Regions from separate parts of the Enterobacter dykesii genome, predicted to be linked through region 2. Evidence: predicted binding sites of a transcription regulator. Region 2 holds the regulator's gene; the other holds the start of a gene.
The links. Region 2 encodes Fur, which represses iron uptake genes when iron is present. Its sites were predicted from a motif close to ATAATAATGAGAACNACTATCAA; they were not measured.
Positions count from the first base shown of each region.

Region 1: exbB (tol-pal system-associated acyl-CoA thioesterase) is a predicted target of Fur. The motif match lies at 1,558-1,580, and genes of this name have one in related genera.

Region 1 is NZ_CP126604.1:3,815,861-3,821,229, forward strand. It holds gene F0320_RS18130 (cytoplasmic protein) at 1-292, shown strand, start outside; gene exbD (TonB system transport protein ExbD) at 335-760, opposite strand; gene exbB (tol-pal system-associated acyl-CoA thioesterase) at 765-1,496, opposite strand; gene metC (cystathionine beta-lyase) at 1,748-2,935, shown strand; gene yghB (DedA family general envelope maintenance protein YghB) at 3,079-3,738, shown strand; gene F0320_RS18155 (AraC family transcriptional regulator) at 3,785-4,684, opposite strand; gene yqhD (alcohol dehydrogenase) at 4,880-5,369, shown strand, end outside.
Region 2 is NZ_CP126604.1:1,226,118-1,231,486, reverse strand. It holds gene pgm (phosphoglucomutase (alpha-D-glucose-1,6-bisphosphate-dependent)) at 1-1,097, opposite strand, end outside; gene seqA (replication initiation negative regulator SeqA) at 1,122-1,670, opposite strand; gene ybfF (esterase) at 1,854-2,627, shown strand; gene ybfE (LexA regulated protein) at 2,756-3,043, shown strand; gene fldA (flavodoxin FldA) at 3,199-3,729, shown strand; gene fur (ferric iron uptake transcriptional regulator) at 4,020-4,466, shown strand; gene chiQ (ChiQ/YbfN family lipoprotein) at 4,561-4,890, opposite strand; gene chiP (chitoporin ChiP) at 4,938-5,369, opposite strand, start outside.

The DNA of each region.
Region 1 (5,369 bases), 2.0 Mb from region 2:
TCGTCTGAAATGGCAGAATCGCCGTGAAATTTATCCGCTACAGGTCAAAGAAGAAATTTACGGTGCCGTGATGAACGCCATCATAGAGCAGCGGCCAGAACTGAAAGAGAAGCTTCTGGGACGTCTTGAGGCCAATTATCAATATCTGCTTGCCAGAGAAATCGCCACCCTGCGCCTGACGCGCAAGCTGTCCGACGGTGAGTACCGTACCTCAAACGTCACCTGCGTAGCGCTTGATGAGGACGCGCTGGCCCCCTCTTCTACTGCACCGACGGATAGCAAAAACGCATAAACCGGCAGGCATAAAAAAAGCCGGCTTTCGCCAGCTTCTTTATCACTTCGAGGCCGCTTTCTCTTCGCCGACCAGTCCAATCTTCAGGTAACCCGCCTGATGCAGCGTGTCCATTACCTTCATCATGGTTTCATAATCAACGGTTTTATCCGCACGGAAGAAGACCGTGGTGTCTTTCTTACCGCCCGTAAGCTGCTCCAGCGCCGGGATGACAGAGTCGGCCGTCACCGGGTCGTTCCCGAGGAACATGGATTTATCCGCCTTCACCGACAGGTAAATAGGCTTCTCCGGGCGCGGCTGGGGCTGGCTGGAAGATGCCGGCAGATTCACCTTCACATCCACCGTCGCCAGCGGTGCAGCCACCATGAAGATAATCAGCAGAACCAGCATGACGTCGATAAACGGCGTCACGTTGATTTCATGCATTTCACCGTTATCGTCCAGATTTTCGTTTAGACGCATCGCCATACTCTTAACCTGCGCGCAGTTTAGACGCCGCGTGCACCGGCTTAACCGAGCTGGAATTCAGATCCAGATCGCGACTTTGCAGCAGCAGAACCTGTGCGGCAACGTCACCCAGCGTGGCTTTGTAGCTGCCAATCATACGCGCGAAAATGTTGTAGATGACCACCGCCGGGATAGCGGCAACCAGACCGATGGCCGTCGCCAGCAGCGCTTCTGCGATACCCGGCGCAACGACCGCCAGGTTGGTGGTTTGGGTCTGCGCGATGCCGATAAAGCTGTTCATGATGCCCCAGACCGTACCGAAAAGACCGATGAACGGTGAGATCGCGCCGATGGTCGCCAGATAACCATTGCCGCGTCCCATGTGTCGGCCAACGGCCGCCACGCGACGCTCCAGGCGGAAACCGGTACGTTCTTTGATGCCTTCGTTATCTTCACTGCCAGCGGAGAGTTCCAGCTCGTTCTGTGCTTCATTCACTAACAGGGTGGTCAGGCTTTTCGCGTGGAAGGATGAGGTCATATCTGAAGCCTGATCCAGAGAGCGGGCTTCTGCAAGCTGCTGCTGTTCCCGCTTAAGGCGACGCTTCTGCGAAAGCAGCTCGGCGCTTTTGCTGAAGAAGATAGCCCAGGTGACAACGGACGCCAGAATCAGGCCGATCATCACAATCTTAACCACGATGTCAGCATGCTGATACATGCCCCAAACGGAGAGATCCGTCTGCATCAAATTATTACCCACTCTGTATCTCCAGGACGCAAATCACAAAATCTGAACGTAATAATATCAAAACGTCGTCGAATTGATAGTAGTTCTCATTAGTATTTGCATAGTGCCGTAATTTTCGCTCACTTTCCTTGCGCTTACGCAGTAAAAATTTCTTATGCGAATTTTTGCTAATATTTTCTGCTTATTCGATAAGCCTCGGGGTGCAGTTTTTTCCAATCGTGGTAGTCTGGACGTCCAGACGTATAAAAACAGGGTTAGCGAACATGACAAAGAAGCATCTTGATACCACGCTGGTACAGGCAGGACGCAGCAAAAAATATACGCAGGGATCGGTCAACAGCGTGATTCAACGAGCCTCCTCGCTGGTGTTTGATACCGTTGAGGATAAAAAAATCGCCACGCGCAACCGCGCGAAAGGCGGGCTGTTTTATGGCCGTCGCGGCACGCTAACCCATTTTTCGCTGCAGGAGGCGATGTGCGAGCTGGAAGGCGGCGCGGGCTGCGCGCTGTTCCCGTGCGGGGCGGCGGCGGTCGCCAACACCATTCTGGCGTTTGTGGAACAGGGCGACCATATCCTGATGACCAACACCGCCTATGAACCCAGCCAGGACTTCTGCACCAAAATCCTCAGCAAGCTCGGCGTAACGACCGGCTGGTTCGACCCGCTGATTGGTGAAGGCATTGCCGAACTTATTCAGCCAAACACGCGCATTGTGTTCCTGGAATCGCCGGGATCGCTCACCATGGAAGTTCACGACGTGCCGGCCATCGTGAAGGCCGTACGCAGCAAAGCGCCAGAGGCGATCGTGATGATCGACAACACCTGGGCGGCAGGCGTGCTGTTTAAAGCCCTGGAATTCGACATTGATATCTCGATTCAGGCGGCGACGAAATACCTGATAGGCCACTCTGACGGCATGATTGGCACGGCGGTCTCCAACGCGCGCTGCTGGGATCAGCTGCGTGAAAATGCCTACCTGATGGGCCAGATGGTGGACGCAGACACGGCCTACATGACCAGCCGCGGACTCCGCACGCTGGGCGTTCGCCTGCGTCAGCACCATGAAAGCAGCCTGAAGGTAGCCGAATGGCTGGCGCAGCATCCGCAGGTTGAGCGCGTAAATCATCCCGCGTTACCGGGAAGTAAAGGCCACGAATTCTGGCAACGTGACTTTACGGGCAGCAGCGGGTTGTTCTCATTCGTGCTGAAAAAACGGCTGAATAACGACGAGCTGGCGAGCTATCTGGATAATTTTACTCTCTTCAGCATGGCCTACTCGTGGGGCGGTTTTGAATCCCTGATCCTGCCTAATCAGCCGGAACAGGTTGCGGCTCTGCGCCCCGGCGGTGAAGTAGACTTCAGCGGCACCCTGATTCGACTGCATATCGGTTTAGAAAATGTTGACGATCTGATTGCCGATTTAGCAGCAGGGTTCGAGCGTATCGTGTAGAGTGCTGGCTGAAAATGTACTCTCTGGACGCTTTTGTGGACACGGCAATGAGAAAAGTCTGCATGAGTTGCGCCCGGGATCAAACCCGACGGGCGAATAAGGGAGTACAATAGCGCTATATCTGCTGTTCCACAGGAAAGTCCATGGCTGTTATTCAAGATATTATCGCGGCGCTCTGGCAACACGATTTTGCCGCGCTGGCGGATCCTCACATCGTCGGTATCGTTTACCTCGTGATGTTCGCAACACTGTTTCTGGAAAATGGATTACTGCCAGCCTCGTTTTTACCCGGTGACAGCCTGCTTTTACTTGCCGGGGCGTTAATCGGGAAAGGCGTCATGGACTTCACGCCAACGATGGTTATTCTTACCTCCGCAGCCAGCCTGGGCTGCTGGCTGAGCTATCTGCAGGGCCGCTGGCTTGGGAATACTCGCGTCGTGAAGGGCTGGCTGGCGCAGTTACCGCATAAATATCATCAGCGTGCGACCTGTATGTTCGATCGCCACGGCCTGCTGGCATTGCTGGCGGGGCGTTTCCTGGCGTTTGTTCGCACGCTTCTGCCTACGATGGCGGGCATTTCCGGTCTGTCAAACCGCCGCTTCCAGTTTTTCAACTGGCTGAGCGCCCTTCTGTGGGTGGGCGTGGTCACGACGCTCGGCTATGCGCTAAATATGATCCCCTTTGTGAAACACCACGAAGATCAGGTGATGACCTTCCTGATGGTGCTGCCGATGTTCCTGCTGGTGGCAGGGCTGGTGGGAACCATCGCGGTGGTAATTAAGAAGAAGTACTGCAGCGCGTGATGTCAATTGCCGGGTAGCGCTGCGCTTACCCGGCCTGTGTTTCCCGTCAGACTCCCTGCATGGTTCGGATGCGTGATGCATCCTCTCCCGGCGTGACGCCGAAATAGCGCTTAAACTCCCGACTGAACTGCGACGCACTTTCGTAACCCACCCGCATCGCCGCCGCGCTGGCCTTCATGCCGTCGTGGATCATCAGCATCCGCGCCTTATGCAGCCGGTAGGTTTTAAGGTACTGCAGCGGGGAGGTGCTGGTCACCGACTTGAAGTTATGGTGAAACGCCGAAACGCTCATGTTCGCTTCCGCCGCCAGCTGGTCGACGCTGAGGTTTTCCGTGTACTGGCTTTCAATACGCTTGAGCACGCGGCTTATCAGGCTGAAGTGGGTCTGTCGGCTCACCAGAGCCAGTAACGCCCCGCCGCCCGGGCCCAGCAGCACATGGTAGAGAATTTCGCGGACAATCTGCTTGCCCAGAATGCGCGCGTCCAGCGGCCTTTCCATCACGTCCAGCAGACGTTCAATGGCGCAGAGGATCTCTTCCGAAAGCGTCGCCGAGTTAATCCCGCTCGACGCCATCGAAGGCTGGAAGAACTCATCTTCGCCTATCTCCATCAGCAGCTCCTGCAGCTGAAGAATATCGACGTTGACGCGAATACCGGCCAGCGGAACGGCCTCTGTCGCGAAGGTTTCACATTCGAAGGGTAAAGGTACCGTCAGGAGCAGATATTCATTGGTGTCGTAGCGGAACACGCGTTCGTTGATATAGCCAATTTTATGGCCCGAGAAGAGAAAAACGATGCCCGGCTGGTACATGACCGGCGTGCGCGTCCCGAGCTGCGTGCCATAAAGCAGGCGAATGTCAGGAAGCAGATCGCTGACACCATTTTCTTTATCTATCAGTCTTTTAATCTGCACAGTGAGCTGCTGGCAGATAGCCTCACGGTTCATCTTGCGTTACTCCGGGTACGTTTTTCGACGTTGACAGTGTGCGTCGTTTTCCGCGCTTTCTCCAGCGCTCTGTAGAAATGGGCAAGACATCGGCAGGAATGTGCATTGAGGGCGTAGCCCTGGACAGCCACAATGTGCAGCATCAGGTCGCCCTCAGCGCCACCACGGTTTTCCACCCACTAAAGGGAACGAGCAATGAACAACTTTAATCTTCACACCCCAACCCGCATTCTGTTTGGTAAAGACGCTATCGCCGATCTGCGCGCCCAGATCCCTGCTGACGCCCGCGTACTGATTACCTACGGTGGCGGCAGCGTGAAAAAAACCGGCGTGCTGGATCAGGTTTACAGCGCCCTGGACGGTCTGGACGTGCGTGAGTTCGGCGGCATCGAGCCAAACCCGTCTTACGAAACGCTGATGAACGCGGTGAAAATCGCCCGCGAAGAAAACATTACCTTCCTGCTGGCCGTCGGCGGCGGCTCCGTGCTGGACGGCACCAAATTCATCGCGGCGGCAGCGCACTACGCTGACGGCATCGATCCGTGGCACATCCTTGAAACCCGCGGCAGCGACATCAAAAGCGCCATCCCGATGGGCTCCGTACTGACCCTGCCGGCCACCGGCTCTGAATCCAACAAGGGCGCGGTGATCTCCCGTAAAACGACCGGCGACAAGCAGGCCTTCA
Region 2 (5,369 bases):
AGCTTGCGGCCCAAAGCCTCGACCACGCGGTCGATCATCGCGGAGGAAACCAGCGTTTTACCGACAGCCACCTCTTTGCCCCACTGCGGACGGTGCTGGAACAGGTAGTTAATCGCAACCGCCAGATAGTGGTTCGGGTTCATCAGGCCGGCAGGGGTGACGATACCGTGACGGTCATAATCCGGATCGTTAGCAAACGCCAGATCGAATTTGTCACGCAGCGCCAGCAGGCCCGCCATCGCGCACTCGGAGGAGCAGTCCATACGGATCGCGCCGTCTTTGTCGAGGTGCATAAAGCGGAAGGTCTGATCGACGTGATCGTTCACGATGGTCAGATCCAGCTTGTAATGCTCGGCGATACGTTTCCAGTATTCGATACCGGAGCCGCCCAGCGGATCCACGCCCAGCTTCAGGCCGGCTTTCTGGATGGCCGCCATATCGACGATATCCGCCAGCCCTTCCACGAACGGCTGAACCAGATCCTGCTCTTTCACGTGACCGGACGCCATGGCAGCATCCAGAGAAATGCGCTTCACGCCTTTCAGACCATCCGCCAGCAAGGCGTTCGCACGATCTTCCACCACTTTGGTGACGTTGGTGTCAGCCGGGCCACCGTTAGGCGGGTTGTATTTGATACCGCCGTCTTCCGGCGGGTTGTGGGATGGCGTGATAACGATACCGTCAGCCAGCGCGCCACCTTTTTTGTTGTGCACCAGGATGGCGTTAGAGATCGCAGGCGTTGGGGTGAAGCCGTTGTTCTCCTGAACAATCACATCGACACCGTTTGCCGCCAGCACTTCCACAACAGAGATGAACGCCGGTTCAGACAGGGCATGGGTATCTTTCCCCACGTAGCACGGACCGGTAACGCCGTTTTTAGCGCGCTCTTCCGCAATGGCCTGAGCAATGGCCAGAATGTGCGGTTCGTTAAAGCTGTGGCGCGCCGCGCTGCCGCGGTGACCAGATGTACCAAACTTCACTGCGTGTTCTGCGTTGCCCACGACCGGTTTCAGCACGTAATACTGCGCGGTCAGCTGAGCGACGTTAATCAAATCGCTTTGTTGTGCAGGTTGGCCTGCACGGCTGTGATTTGCCATTACCGGGTCCTTCTGATGCAAGGGTTAAATTGTACCGCAAACCTTTTCAATCAATTCCGCCGGGAACTGCATGGACTGCATGATGTGTTCAATCATGCTGCACTTGCGGCCCGTATTGGTATTGGTGATCACCCAGTACGGGGTGCCAGGGACATGTTTAGGTTTGGTTTGGTTGCCATTTTGCAGCAGCGTCTGTTCGTCGCCCGCGAAATAGACGCGAGTACGACCGTGCAGCGACTCGGTCGCTTCAGCAAACGCTTTGTTATCCAGTGAGTAAAGTGTAGATAGCACCAGCATAAAGCGGTTAACCGCCTTTTTCTGCTCCGCGTATTCATCGGAGAGCAGCAGCTCGCGCATCGCGCGCACTTTATCTTTTGCCGGCGTCACGGCAGGTTTTGCTTGCGCAACTACGCTCGGCTGAGACACGACATCTTTGGTGACTGGGGTAGCAGGCTGTGAAGCGGCGGAAATTTTAAGCATGCGCCGTAAAATGTCGGACGCGCTCTCCCCGATATGCCGCGTCTGGCTGGCAATATACTGATAGAGTTCGTCATCAACTTCGATTGTTTTCATCTTAATCCAGTGCGATATCTTATCTGAATACAAGTCATTGGGATTATAAGGTCAAATCCCAACAGCGGATAGCGTCAAACCAGGTTGGCAGCAAAAGTCAGATTAAACTGGAACCTTGCAGCCGGGCGGCAGAATGGTCAACATGATACCCTAACCTGACATACGTAAAAAAAGAACTTTGCCATGAAATTGAATACCCGAGCGCAAACTGCACAATCGCCGAACAATAATTCTCCCATCGTACTGGTTCACGGGCTTTTTGGCAGTCTGGATAACCTGGGCGTGCTGGCGCGCGATCTGGTTACCGACCACGATATTTTACAGGTCGATATGCGCAATCACGGTCTTTCCGGGCGTTTCGACGAGATGACCTACGCGGCAATGGCGCAGGATCTATTGGATACGCTGGATGCCCACGACCTGCAAAAGGTGACCCTCATCGGGCATTCAATGGGTGGCAAAGCGGTGATGGCCCTGACGGCACTGGCCCCGGAGCGTATTGACGGTCTGGTGGTGATTGACGTCGCGCCTGTGGATTATGACGTTCGCCGTCACGACGAGATTTTTGCCGCCATTAATGCGGTCACAGAAGCGGGTGTCGCGACGCGCCAACAGGCAGCCGCCGTCATGCGTGAGCATCTTGATGAAGAAGGCGTCGTCCAGTTCTTGCTGAAGTCGTTTGTTGACGGACAATGGCGTTTTAACGTGCCGGTGCTCTGGGATCAATACAATAACATCGTGGGCTGGGAAACCGTCCCCGCCTGGCCACACCCTACCCTTTTTATTCGCGGCGGAAACTCGCCTTACGTAACCGACGCGTACCGCGACACGCTGCTGGCCCAATTCCCGCAGGCACGCGCCCACGTGATTGCCGGTGCCGGGCACTGGGTGCATGCGGAAAAACCGGATGCTGTGCTGCGCGCCATTCGCCGCTATCTCGCTGATACTGCAAATTGATTAAAAAGAAAGCGACTGGAAGGCTGCGGGCTTCCAGTCGTTGGCGTGCCGTTTTCGGTGATGTATGATGGCGCGCTTATCGCCCAGGCATTAGCAGGGCGGCGTATTTCCCCCGAAGTCTCAGAATCATGGCCAAAGAACAAACGGACCGTACGACACTAGATCTGTTCGCGAATGAGCGTCGACCGGGACGACCGAAAACGAATCCGCTCTCGCGCGATGAACAGCTGCGTATCAATAAACGCAACCAGCTTAAACGCGATAAAAATCGTGGGCTTAAGCGTGTCGAACTGAAGCTTAACGCCGACGCCGTCGATGCGCTGAACGAGCTGGCTGACGCGCGTAATATCAGCCGCAGCGAGCTCATTGAAGAGATGTTGCTCGTCCAGCTTGAGACGTTACGCAGCCAGGCATAAGTCTGAAAATCCCCTTTAACGCCCTTTTCATGTAGCACAGAGTGCAGTCCTGCGCGATAGCTGTTTCCGCAGGGTTGCCAGTTCTGCTATTATTGCCCTTATCCGTGGCCGAATTGCGCCACCATACTATTAAGTTTCAAGAGGTTATTTTACTCATGGCAATCATCGGCATTTTCTTTGGCAGTGATACCGGCAATACCGAAAATATCGCAAAAAACATTCAAAAACAGCTCGGTAAAGACGTTGCTGATGTGCATGACATCGCCAAGAGCAGCAAAGAAGATCTGGAAGGCTATGACATTCTGCTGCTGGGTATCCCAACCTGGTACTACGGTGAAGCCCAGTGCGACTGGGATGATTTCTTCCCGACGCTGGAAGAAGTGGACTTCAACGGTAAGCTGGTCGCGCTGTTCGGTTGTGGTGACCAGGAAGACTACGCCGAATACTTCTGTGACGCGCTGGGTACCATCCGCGATATCATTGAGCCGAACGGTGCAGTGATCGTAGGCCACTGGCCGACCGCCGGTTACCACTTTGAAGCGTCCAAAGGCCTGGCTGATGACGATCACTTCGTAGGTCTGGCCATTGACGAAGACCGTCAGCCAGAGCTCACAGCAGAGCGCGTTGAGAAATGGGTGAAGCAGATCCGTGAAGAACTGCACCTGGATGATATTCTGAACGCCTGATTTTATCGCGGCGCAACTGCGGTTGCGCCCATGCCCCAGGTCAAACCGATTAAATTAATCGCTACAATCTTTTAACTTTTTCGCCCAGACCTGTACAATGTCTCCCTGATAAAACGTGGTTTTCCATTGAGCAAGTTTGTTGGTGATACCACGTTTTTATAAGCATATTTTGCCTGAGACTTGCAGTTTTCATTTAGCCATGGCAGTTCTATAATGAGACGCATTATCCCGGGTGCATTTTCTGTCACTTCCCACAGAAGTGAATCGTTTAGCAACAGGACAGATTCCGCATGACTGACAACAATACCGCATTAAAGAAGGCTGGCCTGAAAGTTACGCTTCCTCGGTTAAAAATCCTTGAAGTGCTTCAGGGTCCAGACAATCACCATGTCAGTGCGGAAGACCTTTATAAACGTCTTATCGACATGGGTGAAGAGATTGGGCTGGCTACCGTCTATCGCGTGCTGAACCAGTTTGATGACGCGGGCATTGTTACCCGTCATAATTTCGAAGGCGGTAAATCCGTTTTCGAACTGACCCAGCAGCAGCACCACGATCACCTGATCTGCCTCGATTGCGGCAAGGTCATTGAATTCAGCGATGATTCCATCGAAGCGCGCCAGCGTGAAATCGCGGCGCGTCATGGCATCCGCCTGACGAACCACAGCCTGTACCTTTACGGTCACTGCGCTGAAGGCGACTGCCGCGAAGACGACCACGCGCACGACGCGAAATAATAAGATTCATACTCTGAGCCAGCCGCAAGGTTGGCTTTTTTTTGCCTGAAAAAAGCCCGGTAAGCGCAGCGCCACCGGGCATGATAACAGCGAATTAGTTACTGTTATTGCTTCGTATTTCTTTCCAAATCTGGTCGCAACGCTTCGCAACTTCCTGATCGTTACCGGTTTTACGCGCCTGGATACAGGCCTGGTAATCCATTACGCGGACGTTCTCCTGCGTCGCGAACTGCTCGTGCGCTTTCTCTTTCTTCAGCACGTTCAGCACGCTCTGACAGGCTTGAATTTTCTCCGGCGATCCTTCCGCAGTATTTATACAGGCGCTATAGGCCTCCTTCAGACGGGAGTCCTCTTTCGGCGCCTCACTCTGAGCACACGCCACCAGCCCTGATGCCAGCAACGCGACGATTACGATTTTTTTCATCATATGCAGTCTCCATACCGGCGGGACTCGGCCCGCCGGGGCGTTCATCAGAAGATGGTGAATGGGGCGATAACCATGAATTTCACGTCACGCTCATCCTGGAAGATGTTGCCGTAACCGCCTGCATAGCTCGGGATATCTGAGTGGTTGTCATACTGAGTGAAGTGCAGTTTGAACATTGTGCCTTTCGCGCGGCCATCCTGCAGGGTATAGATAGCATCGAGGCTGTACGCAGACTCTTTCAGGCGATAGTTGGGATCGTAGTATGCATCCGGCGTGGCCATATCGGCAGGTTTTGCGTCCCAGGCGTAAGCGTAAGAAGCGCCCACCGCCCAGCCAGGCAGGTTCCAGTTTTTCAGGTCATACATTGCGCCAAAGAAGACCGCTTTCTCGCCGTCGGCGTTGAAGTCTGAGCGGTTATCCCACCAGATATCAAGACGACCGTTGGATGAGGCGTAGGTCGGGGTCATACGCTGCAG